Regions from separate parts of the Micromonospora sp. NPDC049044 genome, predicted to be linked through region 2. Evidence: riboswitches for the same ligand, from Rfam matches in the RefSeq annotation. Region 2 holds a riboswitch; each other region holds the start of a gene.

Region 1 (4,746 bases), on a different contig from region 2:
CCGGAGTCACGGACCACCACCTTGAGGTCCACTCCCTCGCTCACCAGGAGCGGCTCCAGCACCTGCCCGATCTCGCCGCCGAGGGCGGCGCAGAGCACCACGTCGACACCGAGTGACATGACCATCCGGGCCTGCCAGACGCCCTGCCCGCCGGGGTGCAGGTGCAGCTCGGGGTGGTCGTTCGGCTGGTCCACGGTGACCGTGAGCTGCGGGGTGGGCGCGAAGACCATCACGTGCCCGCTCATCCGTCGTCGCCACTCATGCTGTCGCCCTTCAGTCGGTCGGGTGAATCCTCACTAACCGACCCTAATGGGACAACTGGGGACGCGGCCTCCCATCGACAGGTGTTGGCCCGACATCGGCGGCCGTCGGGCGTTGCCAGCCAGACATCGGTACGGGACGATCGTGCGACAACGACGGTGGGAGACGTGTGCTCAGCAGCGATACCTTCGGCTACACCGTCCAGGCCCGGTGCTCGCCGGACGAGGCGGCGGCGTTGCTCAGCGACCTGACCCGACAGGGCGAGCTGCATCCGCTGATCGTGCGGGTCCGGGAACTGCCGCCCCGACCCGGTGCCCGGGCCAGCTACACGATCAACGACAGGCTGGTGGCCGGCCCGCTCCGCTTCCGGACCACGTACCACGCGGACGTGCTGATCAGCGAGGCCGACGAGATCGTCACGGTGGCCCGCCAGTGGCCCGCCACCACGGTGCGCAACCACACCCGACTGCGCGCCGAGTCGGAAGGCCTGGTCCGGATCGATGTCGAGATCACCCTGACCGCGCCGACGCCACTGTTCCGGTACGCGTTCCGCCAGGCGCGCTCCGCGCACCTCGCCCTCGCCGCCCGGCTCGGCCCGGCCCTCGACCGCGCCGGCGACCCCCCACCCTCGTCCTGACCCCACCCCGCCTCGACCAGCCCACCCCCGCCCTCGCGGCCCAGCTCATGATCGTGCTCGATCGTGGATGTAGTGGCCTGTGGGCGGGAGGATGCCACCGGATCCAGGTTCTAGCGCGGTCGTGGCAGCGCGGTCGTGGCAGCGCGGTCGTCGCAGCATGGACATCGCGGCGCGGCCGGGGCAGCGCGATCGTCGCGCCATCGGCATCGCGGCGCGGGTCAGTGCGGCGTGGTCACCGGGGTGCTCTCACGGGCGGGGCGGGCGACGGGACGTCGGCCCCAGGGCTTGTAGGTGGACAGCACCGTCGCAATGATCATCAGGCTGGTCGAGACGGCGGGGGCGATCACCAGGTCGGCGCGGTCCCGGGTGGGAAGGGCGGCGCCCACCGCACCGGCGTGCCGCAGGTTCGGCGTGAGCAGGAACAGCACCAGTCCGACCATCACGGTGGTGAGCACGAGCTTGGCCAGCACCCAGCGATAGCGCCACAGGCCCCACGGGGTGAGGAGCGCGCTGGCGACCCCGACCAGCCAGACCAGGACGCTCAGCGGCGCGAACAGCACAGTGCCGACCAGCGCCATGGCCGGGTAGACCACCGCCGGGTCGGCGCCACGCTGCACGGCGATGCCGAGGGTGAGGAGCACGAGGTCGGCACCGAGCCAGCCGAGCGAGGTGACCAGATGCAGTGCGAGCAGGCCCTTGCGGGTGGTGGGTGGGATCCGAGGCATACCGCGATGCTGCCCGCCGACCCGGGCCGGGTCGTCCGACCGCCGACGTCATCCAGGGTACGCCCGGCGACGTAGCCGGCCCCGGCGACGGCATCGCCCGCCCGCATGGTCAACACGACATCACCGACTCCGGGGTATCCCGTTGACCGGACACCCCGGAGTCGGCGAACACGAGTGGATCACCCGCCGGACACCGGGGGTCAGTAGACCGACAGGTGTACGTGGTTGGTGTGGTCGGTGGACGGGGTGCCGCCCGCGCCGCTGTACGACTTCCACCCACTGCTGGGCAGCCAGATCTGCCGGTACCAGATCACGTACAGCACGGCGAGCTGGTCGGCGTTGCGGATGAAGTACGCGGCCAGGTTGTTGCCGTACGTCTTGTCGCCGCCGGTGGCGTTGCCGCCGAAGCCATCCTTCTGGGCCGCGAAGTCGCAGGCCCGGCCCTTGGGGTGTTCGCCGGAGCCGCTGGGGCGGTGGCAGGAGACGTACCTGGTGAAGCCGGCGGCCTTGGCCTGGTTGAGCGCGTGCAGGGTGCGCGGGGTGATGCAGCCGCTGGCGGGGGTGGGGTCGTTGACGCTGCACGATTCGGATGGCCAGGAGCCGTCGGAGTTGCGGGGTGCGGCCTTCGCGTTCGCCGTGGAGGTGCCCCGGTTGGAACCGCTGTCGGCGGTGGTCTGCGGCTTGGGGGCGTTGGCCACGGCCAGCGCCCGTTCGGCCTGGTCCTTGCGCTTGGCCATCACCGCTACCTGCTTGCGCTCTTCGACGATCTCGCCGTTCAGGGCGGCCCGGGTGCGATTGGCCTGGTCCTTGGTGGCGAGTAGATCGCGCAGCACCCGGTCCTCGTTGGCGGCCACCGCCTCCAGCGCGGCGGCCCGGTCCATGAAGCCCTCCGGGCTGTTGCTGTTGAGCAGCGCCGACACCGTGCCGAGCCGGCCGGTGCGGTACGCCACGTCGGCGATCTGGCCGACCTTGCCGTCGCGCTGGGCGAGCTCGACCTCGATGGTCTTCAGCTGGGTGGCGAGCTGCTGTTGCCGCTGCACGGAGGTGTCCAGCGCGCGTTTCGCGTCCAGGTAGCCCTTGCTGGCGGCCTCAAGTTGGGCGCGTAGCGAGGGGGTGCCGCCCTCCTCGTCGGAGTCGGGGGCGGCGGCGGCCCGCAGGCCGGTCGGGGGAGCGGCCGAGGCGGTGCCGGCCGGGAGCGCGACGCCGAGGGCGAACATCGCGACGATCAGGGCCGCCAGTCGGGCGGCGGGTGGTCGTGCTGGTGCCACTGCGCATGTCCTTCCGTCAGCCGCCGACCGGGTTAGCTGTCGGGTTCGGGACGGAAGATCCCTACCGCTGACGCGGATGCACCCCAGGAACGTGGTTCCCCGGTTCGCCCGGCTGGGCGATTAGGCGGCGACCGCCACCGGCGCCTGGAGGGCGCCGCCTGGTGGAGGCCGGGACCGAGCCTACCGGTGCCGGTGGGGCGGCTGCAGCCGTTGTGACGGACGGTGCGTGCGTCGTCACGAACGAATTGTCACCACTCGATCGAGCCGCACGCTCCGGTGGCGGCGCCGGGCTCGATCTGCAACGTCGCGTGTTCGATCCGGAAGTCGTCGTGCAGGGCGGTACGCGCCGCGGTGAGCACCGCGCCGACCTCCGCGTCGGGTGCCATGGTCAGGTGCGCGGACGCCACGTCCATGCCCGAGGTGAGCGTCCAGACGTGCAGGTCGTGCACCTCGACCACGCCGGGGACCGCGGCCAGTCGGTCATGCACGGCGGTCACCTGGAGGTGCTTCGGGGCGGCCTGGACCAGAATCCGGACGGCGGCGCGGGCCAGCCGCCAGGTGCGCGGCAGGATGAACGCGCCGATGGCGACCGCGACGAGTGGATCGGCCCACCACCAGTCGGTGCCGGCGATGAGCAGCGCCGCGCCGATCACGCCCAACGAGCCGAGCAGGTCGCCGAGCACCTCCAGGTAGGCGCCCTGGAGGTTGATGCTCTCCCGGGCGCCGGCGCGAAGCAGGGCGAAGGCGACGATGTTCGCGAGCAGGCCGAGGACGGCCACCGCGAGCATTGGTCCGGTGACGACCTCGTGCGGGTCCCCGAATCGGCGGATCGCCTCGATCAGCACGTAGACGGCGACGCCGGAGAGCAGGACGGCGTTGGCGAGCGCGGCGAGCACCTCGAGTCGGTAGAGCCCGAAGGTGCGCTGCGGGTCGCCGGTGGCCCGCCGGGTCGCGGTGATCGCGGCGAGTGCCATGCCGATGCCGAGCACGTCGGTGAACATGTGCCCGGCGTCGGAGAGCAGGGCGAGCGAGCCGGTGTGCAGGGCGGCCACCGCCTCGACCACCATCAGGGTGGCGAGCAGCCCGAACGCCGCCCAGAGTCGGCCCCTGTGCTGGTGTGCGGCATTGGCGACCGACCCATGGTGGTGGTCATGACCTGCGCCCACGAGATCCACCTTCCGCCGCCGGTCGGGGCCCGGTCAAATGTATGTTCACATCGCTATGTATGCAACTATGAGGTAGACCACCGGCCCAGCAGGCAGGTTTGCCCCGGATCAGTCGGTCGGATCGATTGTGGTGAGCCGCTGCGTGGCCCGGGAAAGCGCCACGTACAGGGTGCGTACCCCCGCGCCCGGATCGGCCCGGATCTCGCTCGGGGCGACGAGCACGACCCCGTCGTACTCCATGCCCTTGGCCTCCAGGCTGGTCACCACCTGCAGGCGCGGCGCGTCGAGCGCGTCGAGCCAACCGGCGACCTCGTCGCGGCGGGGGACCGGAGTGATCACCCCGACCGTGCCCTCCACCTCGGCCAGCAGCCCGGCGGCCGCCTTCACGACGGCGGTCTCCAACCCGGTCGCGGGCACCACCAGCTCGACCGGATCGACCCCGGTGGAGCGCACGGCGGTCGGTAGCGGCAGGTCAGGGTAGAGCCGGCGGATCTCCGCCGCCGCCACCGCGAAGATCTCCGCCGAGTTGCGGTAGTTGGTGGTGAGCGTGAAGTCGTGTCGCTTACGCCGGCCCAGGGCCTGGTCCCGAGCCCGGGTCAGCTCCTCCGGATCACCGGTCCACGCGGTCTGCGCGGGGTCACCCACCACCGTCCAGGAGGCCAGCCGGCCACGCCGCCCGACCATCCGCC
Region 2 (4,746 bases):
GGTCGGCTTCGGCGGGGTGTCGGAACCGGCCGGCCGGGTTGAGGGTGTATTCGTTGCGCCGTCCGACCCGGGTGCGGTGCAGGTAACCGCCGGCTTCCAGGTCGGCGACGATCGCCTGCGCGGCCCGTTCGGTCACCCCGACCTCGGCCGCTACCTCGCGGAGCCGGGCGGTGGGGTTGCGGCCGATGGCCAGCAGCACGTGCCCGTGGTTGGTGAGGAACGTCCAGTTCCGCCCGCCGCCGGTCTCGCCCGTCGGGGTGCTCGCCATCGTGTGACCGCCTCTCCGGGCGTCCGCCCTGACCCTGGGAGTCTCGCCCCCCGTGCGTCAGGTGGATTACCCAGGGTGCGAACCGACGTCAACCTATGAAATCTAAATCACGCATCCCTTGACGCATCTTAGGGTGCGTGTGACGGTGGAGCCCGAGCCAGCGCCGCCGCCGGCCCGGCTGACAAGCCACCTGACCAGGCCAGACGCGTGAAGACGAGGTGCGGGGATGAGTCGTGCTGGAACTCCCGACGGGCAGCCGGGTCCGCAGCGGAGCGCCGACCGGGCGCCCGCACTCAGCGAGCCGGTCCGGGCGTACGCCGAGCTGACCGCCGGAAACGTGCGCTTCGTCAGCGGCGCCCCACGCCACCCCAACCAGGACGCCGGGCACCGGGCCGCCGTGGCCGACGGGCAGCACCCGTTCGCGGTGATCGTCGGCTGCTCCGACTCCCGACTGGCCGCCGAGATCATCTTTGACCGAGGGCTGGGTGACCTGTTCGTGGTCCGCACGGCCGGGCACACCACCGGCCCGGAGGTGCTCGGCAGCGTGGAGTACGCGGTGGCCGTCCTGGGCACCCCCCTGGTGGTCGTGCTCGGCCACGACTCGTGCGGGGCGGTGCAGGCGGCGCGGGAATCCGTCGCGACCGGCACCCAACCGGCCGGGCACCTGCCGGCGGTGGTAGATGCAGTGCTGCCCAGTCTGCGTCGGGCCGAGGCCGAGGGCGTGGACGACATCGACGGCATCGTCGACATCCACATCGCGCAGACCGTCGAGACGTTGCTCCGGCAGTCGCCGGTGCTGGCCGCCGAGGTGGAGCGGGGGCGCTGCGCTGTGGTGGGCGTGTCGTACCGGCTCGCCGCCGGAGTGGTGCGCCCGGTGGCCGCCGTGCCGGCCGGCTTCGCGACGCTCGGCGTGCCGGCCGGGTCGGCTGACCCGGCTGCTGCCGCCTGACCTGCCGAGGGCCGCCCCGCAGTACGCGGAGCGGCCCTCGGCAACAGGTGGCGCGGGTCAGAGCATCGACATGTGTACGTGGTCGGTGTGGTTCGACGGTCCGCTGTAGGACTTCCAGCCGGTCGCCGGGAACCAGATCTGCCGGTTCCAGATCACGTAGTAGATGCCGAGCCGGTCGGCGTTGCGGATGAGGAACGCGGCCACGTTGTTGCCGTACATCCGGGTGTCGTTGTTGTGCCACGGGCTGAAGCCGCTCTTCTGCAACGACCAGTCGCAGGCGCGGCCCTTCGGGTGCTCGTACGGTCCACCGTTGCGGTGACAGCCGACGAACCGGTTGAATCCGGCGGCCTTGACTTCCTTGTACGCGTGCAGCGTCCGCGGCGTGACGCAACCGGACGTGGTCGGGTCCTTCTCGCTGCAGGACTGCGGCTTCCAGTCACCGTCGGCGGTGCGACCCGGGCCGATCTTGGCGACCTTCGAGGTGGCGTCGACCAGGCCGCCGGTGAAGCCCTTGCCGCCGACCAGGGCGAGCGCCTTGTCGGCCTCGCTCTTGCGCTTGGCCATCACGGCGGTCTGCTTCTGCTGCTCCCGGACCTCGGTGTCGAGGAGCAGTTTGGCCTGCTCGGCGCGGGACTTCGCCGCGTTGACCTCGGCGAGCTTGTTCTCGTTCACCATGTTGATCTCGTCGAGCATCGCGGCGCGCTGGACGAACGTGTCCGGGGCGTCGCTCTCCAGCAGCATCGCGAGCGCGCCGATCCGACCGGTCCGGTACGACTGGGCGGCGATCTGCCCGACCTGTGGTGTCAGTGCGTCCAGGTCGGCCTTGGCCCGGTCCACCTCCAGCGCCAACTCCAACTGCCGCTTCTTGGATTTGTCCAGCTTGGACTTGGCGGCGGAGTAGTCGCGGTTGACCTGCTCGATGAGGTCGGTGATGAGCTTGGGCTCGTCGTCCTCCTCGTGCCCGGATGGTGTGGGGGTCGTCGGAGCGGCGTGGGCCGGGAGAGGCCCGGCGAGCACGGTCAGTGCGGCGATCACGGCCACCACGGGTGTCAACCAGCGGCGTAGGGGTGCCGTCACAATGTTCCCTTCCCTCGACCGCCGACCGGGTTAGCTGACGGGTTCGGGGCGGAAGTGGCCCCTACCGCTGACGCGGATTCACCCCACACACCTGGGTCCCCGGCTCGCCGGTTGGCGATTGGGCGGTGGCACCGCAGGCGCCGCTTCGCGCCTTCATCGGTAACCGGCAGCGAGGTTACCCGAGAGTCGACTCGGTGAGCTACGCCTGGATGCCGACCAAAAGTGTCATTTCGCCATAGCGTTTGGTAACCAGTGACGCGGTTCTCAGGGGGGAGACCCGATCTGGTCACGCTGAGGAGTGTCACCATGCCGTATCCGTGCTCCTGTTCGACTCCGGCCACCCGTCGGTGGCGGTGGATGCGGGCCGGGTCCGCGTCTCGTCCGGCTCGTCGGATCGCGCCGTCCGCGGCGCGTTGAGGGCGGCAAGTGCCTCCGCCGGGTCCGGTTGGGGGCGCGGCCCGGGGGCGTCGCCCGGCGGCGTGGCGTCGACACGTCCGGCCGTGGTCACGATCGCGGCCAGCCCGGTGGTCAGTGGCACGGCGGCGATCAGCCCGAGTGTGGCGACCGCGCTGCGGACGATTTCCTGCGCGAGGAACTCGCTCGTGAGAATCTGCCCGATCGGCCGCGAGTCGGCGGTGAGCAGGAGCAGGAGGGGCAGCGACGCGCCCGCGTACGCCAACACGATGGTGTTGACGGTGGAGGCGATGTGCGCGCGGCCGACGCGGGTCGCCGCCCGGTACAGCTGTATCCGGGTCAGCCCGGGATTGGCGTTCGCCAACTCGGTGACGGTGGCGGCCTGGGTGACCGTCACGTCGTCGAGCACCCCGAGCGAACCGATGATGATCCCGGCGAGCAGCAGGCCGTGCAGGTCCACGTCACCCTGGAACATCGACAGTGTCGTCGCCTCCTCACTGCCGAAGCCGGTGAGGTGGGTCGCCGCGGTGGCGATGGTGGCGAGCGCGCCGGTCAGTACCAGGCTGCCCAGGGTGCCGAGCACCGCGACCGAGGTCTGCGCGGTGACGCCGTGGGTCAGATAGAGCACCACGAACATGATCAGGGCGGCGCCGACCACCGCCACCAGCAGCGGTGATCTGCCGGCACCGATGCCCGGCAGTACGAAGGTGAGCAGGATGGCGAAGCTGGCCGCCAACCCGCCGAGCGCGGCCAGCCCCCGCCACCGGCCGAACGCGACGATCGCGGCAGCGAAGACCACCGCCAGCCACACGAGGGGAGTGCCGCGCTGGTGCTCGGCGATGTTCCAGTTGCTGGTGGCGGGATCGGTAGGGTCGGTCAACTGGACCAGGATGACCTCGTCGCCGACGTCCACCCGTGGTGCGCCCGGACCGTCGGGCACCGGTGTCCGCACCTGCTGGCCGGCGGCGGGGCCGTCGTCCACCCGGACGTCGACAGTGCCGCACGGCCCGGCGCCGGTCCTGGGTGTGTCCTCGGGGCTCGACGGCAGCGGCGGGCACGGCTCGGTCACCACGCGGGTCACCGTGCCGGCGTAGCGCGGCACGTCCGCTCCTCCGTCGGTCTGCGTCGCTCCTCCGCGCGGCCAGAGCAGTGCCGCGGCGAGCACTGTGGCGACGAAGAGGGGCACCACCGTCACGACGAGGATCCGTCGCACCCGGGGCGGGGCGGACGGCGCGGGACGGGCGTGGTCGGAACCCAAGTCGAGACTCCCAACGATCCGGTGCGGGATACGTGTCAGCGGGCCGCGCGGTTCACCGTTTCGACGCGAACGCGCCGGACGGCGGTGCGGTTCGCTGCCTGCCGACCGCCTGATCACTGACGGTCAGTGCGCGGCCGGTCGGCCGCGTCACCACGCCGTCGCGGCGTCCGGATGTGCGGCGGCATGCGCAGGGCGATCATGGGAGATGCTAGTCAGCCCACCGGGAGGTTGCCGGGCGCGCCGGAGCGTCGAGCGGCCGAACCGCCCGCGTGGTGGCCGTCGGGCCGGCATGTTGGAAGCATGTCCGCTCCGACCCCACCCGAGCACCCACAGCGCGCTGCACCCGTGCCGCACGAAAAGCACGCCGGACACGACAAGCACGCCGGGCACGATCCTGCCATGTTCCGCCGCCGGTTCTGGGTCTGCCTGGTGCTCACCGTCCCGGTGGTGCTGACGAGTCACCTCGTGTCGGATCGGCTGGGCCTGGCCGGAGGCGCTGGCTCCTGGGTGGGGCCGGTGCTCGGCTCGGTGGTGTTCTGGTGGGGCGGTTGGCCGTTCCTGGTCGGTGCGATCCGGGAGGTGCGCGACCGGGCGCCCGGGATGATGCTGCTCGTCGCGATGGCGATCACCGTCGCCTACACCGCGTCCCTGGCCACCAGCCTGGGTGCCTTCGACCTGGACTTCTGGTGGGAGTTGGCAGCGCTGGTCACCATCATGCTGCTCGGGCACTGGCAGGAGATGAAGGCCATCGGGCAGGCCCGGGGGGCGCTGGCGGCGCTG
Region 3 (4,746 bases), on a different contig from region 2:
GTGGTGGGTGGCGCGCTTGACGACCCGGGTGCTGACCAGCCTCGCCGTCGTCGCGGCCCTGGCGCTCGGCGCCGGTCCGGCCTCGGCCGCCGCGCCAACGTCGCACCCCGGCGTCACGTCGAGCGTGACCGCCGGGTCGCACCCGAGCGCCGCATCGAGCGTGCGCGTCGTGTCGGGTGCGGGTGCCGCCGAGGAGGCCCTCCCGGCCTGGTCGCTCGACGCGCAGCCGACGCTCCCCGAGGGTCTGGGTGCCGCCGCGACCGCCGCGCTGCCGGTGCGCCTGGCCGGGCCCGACCGGCGGTCCCTCGTCGACGCCTCCAGCGGTAGGACACCCCGGGGTCCACCCGGGCGCTGAGCCACCGGGGCAGGCGCCCCGTCGCCGCACCCTGTCGATCCACCAGCTCCGCCTTCCCGCCGATCCGTGGCCCGCCGTGGCCCGCTGGCCGGCGGGGCTCCCCATCGCTCTGTTTCCTCCGCGAGGTGCCGACCATGGAGACCGCCGTCTTCTACCAGTTCGTAACCGAGGTGCCGCAGGCCGCTGCGATCTGGTCGGCCCTGCTCCTGCTCGCGCTGGGCGTGCTGGCCGTGCTTGTCGCCCGGCCCGAACGGGACCGGCCCACCGACGACCCGTCCCCGGCCGCACCGACGGCGCGCGAGGTGGCCGCGGCCGAACTCCTCGACAGACGCCGGTACGCCGAGGAGGTCGCCGTCGCCGCCGCTGGCGCGGCCAGGACGGCCCAGCGGCGACGCGATGCCTGGCTGACCAGTCAGGAAGCTGTGGAACGCGCCTGGACGCGGTACGACGAGGCGGACACGGCCGCCCGCCGCTTCGCGGGTTGCGGGGCGCTACCCACCCCGGACACCCCCCGCACCCCCGCTGAGTACGCCGCCCGGGAGCGCTACCTGCACCGCGCGGCGATGGCGGCGTACTGGCGTGGCGACCTGAGCATGGCCCAGCTCAGCGATGTGTTCGGACACCGGCGGGGCTGGGACCCCCGGCGGCACCCGGTCGAGCAGGAAGCGCTGCTCAGTCGGTCGATCCGGGAGGAGAGACGGGCCGACTACCAGGCCGCCGCCGACGCGGAGCGGGCCCTGTGGCGGGCTGCGGAGTTGGCCGCCGAGTCGGCGCGCAGCCTTGCCGAGGAGGCCGCAGCGGCAGCGGCCCGGCTGCGGCCGAGTCGGGCGCCCGCGCGCCGGCTGGTCCGCGGGGCGGTGCGTCCCGCCGTCGTGGCACGCTGGCGCCCAGCCCGTGTGGGTTGAGCCCGATCCGTTATGTGAGCCCGCTCACGGGATTCCAGAATCGGGCGTCCGGCACGTTCGGCTCGATTGTTCACGGCGTTCTGGCCGCACTCTCGGCGACCTGTCCGGTTGTGGCCCGTAGGCGTCGCCGTAACCGCTTGTCCCATCGAGTCACGTCATCGGCAATACGCGCAGAAATTGCCGTGCAGTTTCGGGTTTACGCAGGTGGGCCTGGCTTGGCACCGTGTGGTTGGGCCAGTAGTGTCGTCCCGTCCGGTGCGGTAATCGATCGCAAGACGCGACGCCGCGCCGACCCGCTCAATCGTGATGAACGAACCGGGGACCCATCAGTAAGTCCGGGGTGAATCCGCGAGCATCGGCCCGCGGTAGGGCGATCTTCCCGCCCGAATCCGTCAGCTAACCCGGTAGGCGGTGTCGGAAGGAGTTCCATTCTCGTGCAGCACCTCCCCACCCCTCGGCTGTTCCCTCGCCTCCACGGCGCAGCGGTGCCCCCGCTCATTCGTCAAGCGACGGTGAGCTGACCCCCGGGTCATCGCCTAACCGCCCGGCCCCGCCGGGCGTCCCCTGAGCGGTTCACCATCCGCGGACCACAGTCCGCGCGCTGGCGCCTGCCCGGATGCCGGTCCGGCCCCCGGTGTGCCGCTCTCCCCCCGACCGTGGAGGACCCCGTGAAGCACACCCTGCAGCGTCAGCTCCGTCGCATCGCGACCGAGCGCCCGTACCAGATCATCGCCGCCTCCGCCGCGGCCCTCGTGATCGCCGGCACCACCGGCACCCTGCTCACCACCGCCGACGACGCGCCGGCCGACCAGCGCACCGCGACCACAGTCGCCGAGCTGCGCAGCGACGTCGCCGCCTCCCGTGGCGAGGTGCGCGACGCCTCCCCGTCGGCCACCGCAGCGCCGACAAGCGCCGCCCCGGCCACCAGCGCCGCCGCGCCCGCCGCCAAGGCCACGAGCAACCCGGACCTCACCCGTAAGCCGACGCCGCCGAAGCCGCCCGCGACCAAGGTGCTCGACTACGAGTACCAGGCGCAGAACACCTACTACAACTGCGGTCCGGCGGCCACCCGTAACGCGCTCAGCGCCGCCGGGATCGACCGTACCCAGGAGGAACTCGGCGCCGAGCTGGGCACCACCGAGATGGGCACCAACTCGGCCGAGGACACCACCCGGGTGCTCAACGCCGAGGTGAAGGGCTCCCCGTACCGGACCCGGATGTTCGCCGGCGCGCCCAGCCCGGCGCAGATGGACCGCCTCCAGGCCGATGTCGTCAAGGCCATCACCGACGGCCGGGGCGTTGTCGCGAACGTCGTCGGCGACGCCACCGACACCGACGGCGGCTGGCACTCCTACGGCGGCGGGCACTACATCGCCGTCGTGGGTTACAAGGACAACGGCCGTACGGTGCGCATCGCCGACTCGGCCAACGCTGCCGACCCGTCGTACTGGATCACCACCATCGACCTGGCCAACTGGATCGCCAGCCGGGGCTACTCCGCCTGACCCGGGCACGCTGGACCGCAGCGGGCGCCGTCCCCCACAAGGGGCCGGCGCCCGCTGCGTCTTCCACGGCGGTCCGCGGTACGCCCCGTCGACGACTCTCGTACCGGGCCGGGAACCGTGGGAGACTGCGGCCGTGGTGGATGAATCGGGTGGTCACGCCGGTCGAGGGCCGGTCCTGCTGCTGTTGCACGGGATGGGCGCGACCGGTGACGTGTGGTTGCCCTGGGCGCCGCATCTGGCCCACCACTGGCCCGGTCGGTGGCTGGCACCGGACCTCGCCGGTCACGGCTGGGCGTCGCCGCTGCCGTCGTACTCCTTCGCCGGCTTCGCCCAGCGGATCGCGCAGGCACTCGCCCCCGACGACCGGCTCGTCGTGCTCGGGCACTCGCTGGGTGGCGTGGTCGGCCTCGCGTTGGCCGCGCGCGACGCCGGGATGCCGGTGGACGCGGTGGTCGGGTTGGGCATCAAGGCGCTCTGGTCACCAGCCGAGCTGGAACATGCCGCTGAGCTGGCCGCCCGCCCGGTGAGCTGGTTCGCCAGCCGTACCGAGGCGGCCCGTCGCTACCTGCGCGTCTCCGGGCTGACCGGTCTGCTCCCGCCGGACCATCCGGTGGTGGACGCCGGCCTTCGTCAGGTCGACGGTCGCTGGCGTCTGGCCATGGACCCGACCGCGTTCGCCGTCGGCGAGCCCGACCTGGCCGCGCTGCTCGCGGCCACCGACGTGCCGGTGGTGCTGGCGCGCGGCGAGCACGACCCGATGGTCACCGACGAACAACTCAAGGAGTACGGCGTACCGGTCGCCACGTTGCCCGGGCTCGGGCACAACGCTCACGTGGAGGACCCAGCGGCCGTGTTGGCGCTGCTCGACCCGTACCGCTGAGCGTCCCGGGGCGGGTGGGCCGACAGTCCGGGTCAGGCCAGAGGGGAGAGCTGCCGGGCGCGCTCGGCGGCGGGGTCCTGTGTTGCCGCCAGTTCCCGGCGGGCGGCGGTCAGGAACGCGTCGGCGTACGCCTCGGCGGGGAAGTCACCCAGGTAGCGTCGGCGGGTGGCCCAGCGCTCCGCGGCCAGCGGATCGGTGTCCAGCAGCGCGGTCAGCATGTCGTCCAGGTTGGACAGATCCCGGCGCAGCACGTAACCCGACGCGGCAAGCGGGAACCGTTCGGCGAACCGGTCACCCTCGTCGCCCATGTCGGTGACCGCGTACGGCTTGCTGGAGTAGAGGTAGTCCGAGATCACCCCGGACACGTCGGAGACCAGCGCGTCCGACCGGTTCACGCACTCGGTCAGGCTCAGCTCGCGGGCCGCGGCACCGACGACGTGCTGGCGGCCGGTGCGGGCCCGATCGGCGACGAGCAGTTCGGTGAGCCGGCCCAACTGGCGGGCCGAGGCCGGGTTCTGTGTCGTGTACGGGTGCGCCCGCAGGATCACCGTCGCGCCGCGCTCCAGCAGCCGACGCAGCAGCCCCTCGGCCACCGGCAGCGAGCAGTAGTCGGCGTCGGCGTGATGCCCGGTCCACGTCGGGGTGTACAACACCGTGGGGTGCGCCATCCCCGGCTCCGGCTCGGACCGTACCTGGATCGACTCGACCTGCGGGCGGCCGACCACCACGAACTTGTCCGCCGGGATCTGCACCCCGGCGCGGGCGTACCTGTCGATCGCGGCCGGGCCGGCCACGAAGATCCGGTCGAAGATCCCGGACACCGGGTTGGCGCTCGGCGCCTTGTCGCTGTCGCCATGGTGCAGCTGGACGTGGGTGAGCTGGGTGAAGCGGATGCAGTGGCTGTTCTTCGCCCCGTGGTTGACGTAGAACGCCACACGCAGGCTCGGCACCAGCGCCTCGTCCATCGCCCGCAGGGTGGGGCAGTAGACCACCGGCGCGTCGGTGGCGGCGGCGATCGGGGCCAGGAACTCCGGTTCGCGCAGCACCACCAGGAACGGCCGGCCGATCCGTTCCAGGTACGGCAGCCACATGGTGACCTGG

The links. Region 2 has a riboswitch for cyclic di-AMP ahead of AB0B85_RS02375 (hypothetical protein). Riboswitches for the same ligand answer to the same signal wherever they lie in the genome.
Region 1: another riboswitch for cyclic di-AMP. It lies ahead of AB0B85_RS10780 (hypothetical protein); the one in region 2 lies ahead of AB0B85_RS02375 (hypothetical protein).
Region 3: another riboswitch for cyclic di-AMP. It lies ahead of AB0B85_RS06450 (C39 family peptidase); the one in region 2 lies ahead of AB0B85_RS02375 (hypothetical protein).

What each region holds. Positions count from the first base shown of each region.
Region 1 is NZ_JBEZFA010000010.1:90,090-94,835, forward strand. Features, by position in the region: gene AB0B85_RS10765 (PfkB family carbohydrate kinase) at 1-245, opposite strand, end outside; gene AB0B85_RS10770 (SRPBCC family protein) at 431-898, shown strand; gene AB0B85_RS10775 (hypothetical protein) at 1,117-1,623, opposite strand; gene AB0B85_RS10780 (hypothetical protein) at 1,824-2,840, opposite strand; cyclic di-AMP (ydaO/yuaA leader) riboswitch at 2,897-3,028, opposite strand; gene AB0B85_RS10785 (cation diffusion facilitator family transporter) at 3,140-4,057, opposite strand; gene AB0B85_RS10790 (AAA family ATPase) at 4,166-4,746, opposite strand, start outside.
Region 2 is NZ_JBEZFA010000002.1:177,571-182,316, reverse strand. Features, by position in the region: gene AB0B85_RS02385 (MarR family winged helix-turn-helix transcriptional regulator) at 1-268, opposite strand, end outside; gene AB0B85_RS02380 (carbonic anhydrase) at 495-1,217, shown strand; gene AB0B85_RS02375 (hypothetical protein) at 1,275-2,294, opposite strand; cyclic di-AMP (ydaO/yuaA leader) riboswitch at 2,299-2,429, opposite strand; gene AB0B85_RS02370 (YibE/F family protein) at 2,596-3,966, opposite strand; gene AB0B85_RS02365 (copper-translocating P-type ATPase) at 4,366-4,746, shown strand, end outside.
Region 3 is NZ_JBEZFA010000006.1:36,963-41,708, reverse strand. Features, by position in the region: gene AB0B85_RS06460 (hypothetical protein) at 1-355, shown strand, start outside; gene AB0B85_RS06455 (hypothetical protein) at 490-1,260, shown strand; cyclic di-AMP (ydaO/yuaA leader) riboswitch at 1,545-1,686, shown strand; gene AB0B85_RS06450 (C39 family peptidase) at 1,917-2,765, shown strand; gene AB0B85_RS06445 (alpha/beta fold hydrolase) at 2,899-3,645, shown strand; gene AB0B85_RS06440 (CDP-glycerol glycerophosphotransferase family protein) at 3,678-4,746, opposite strand, start outside.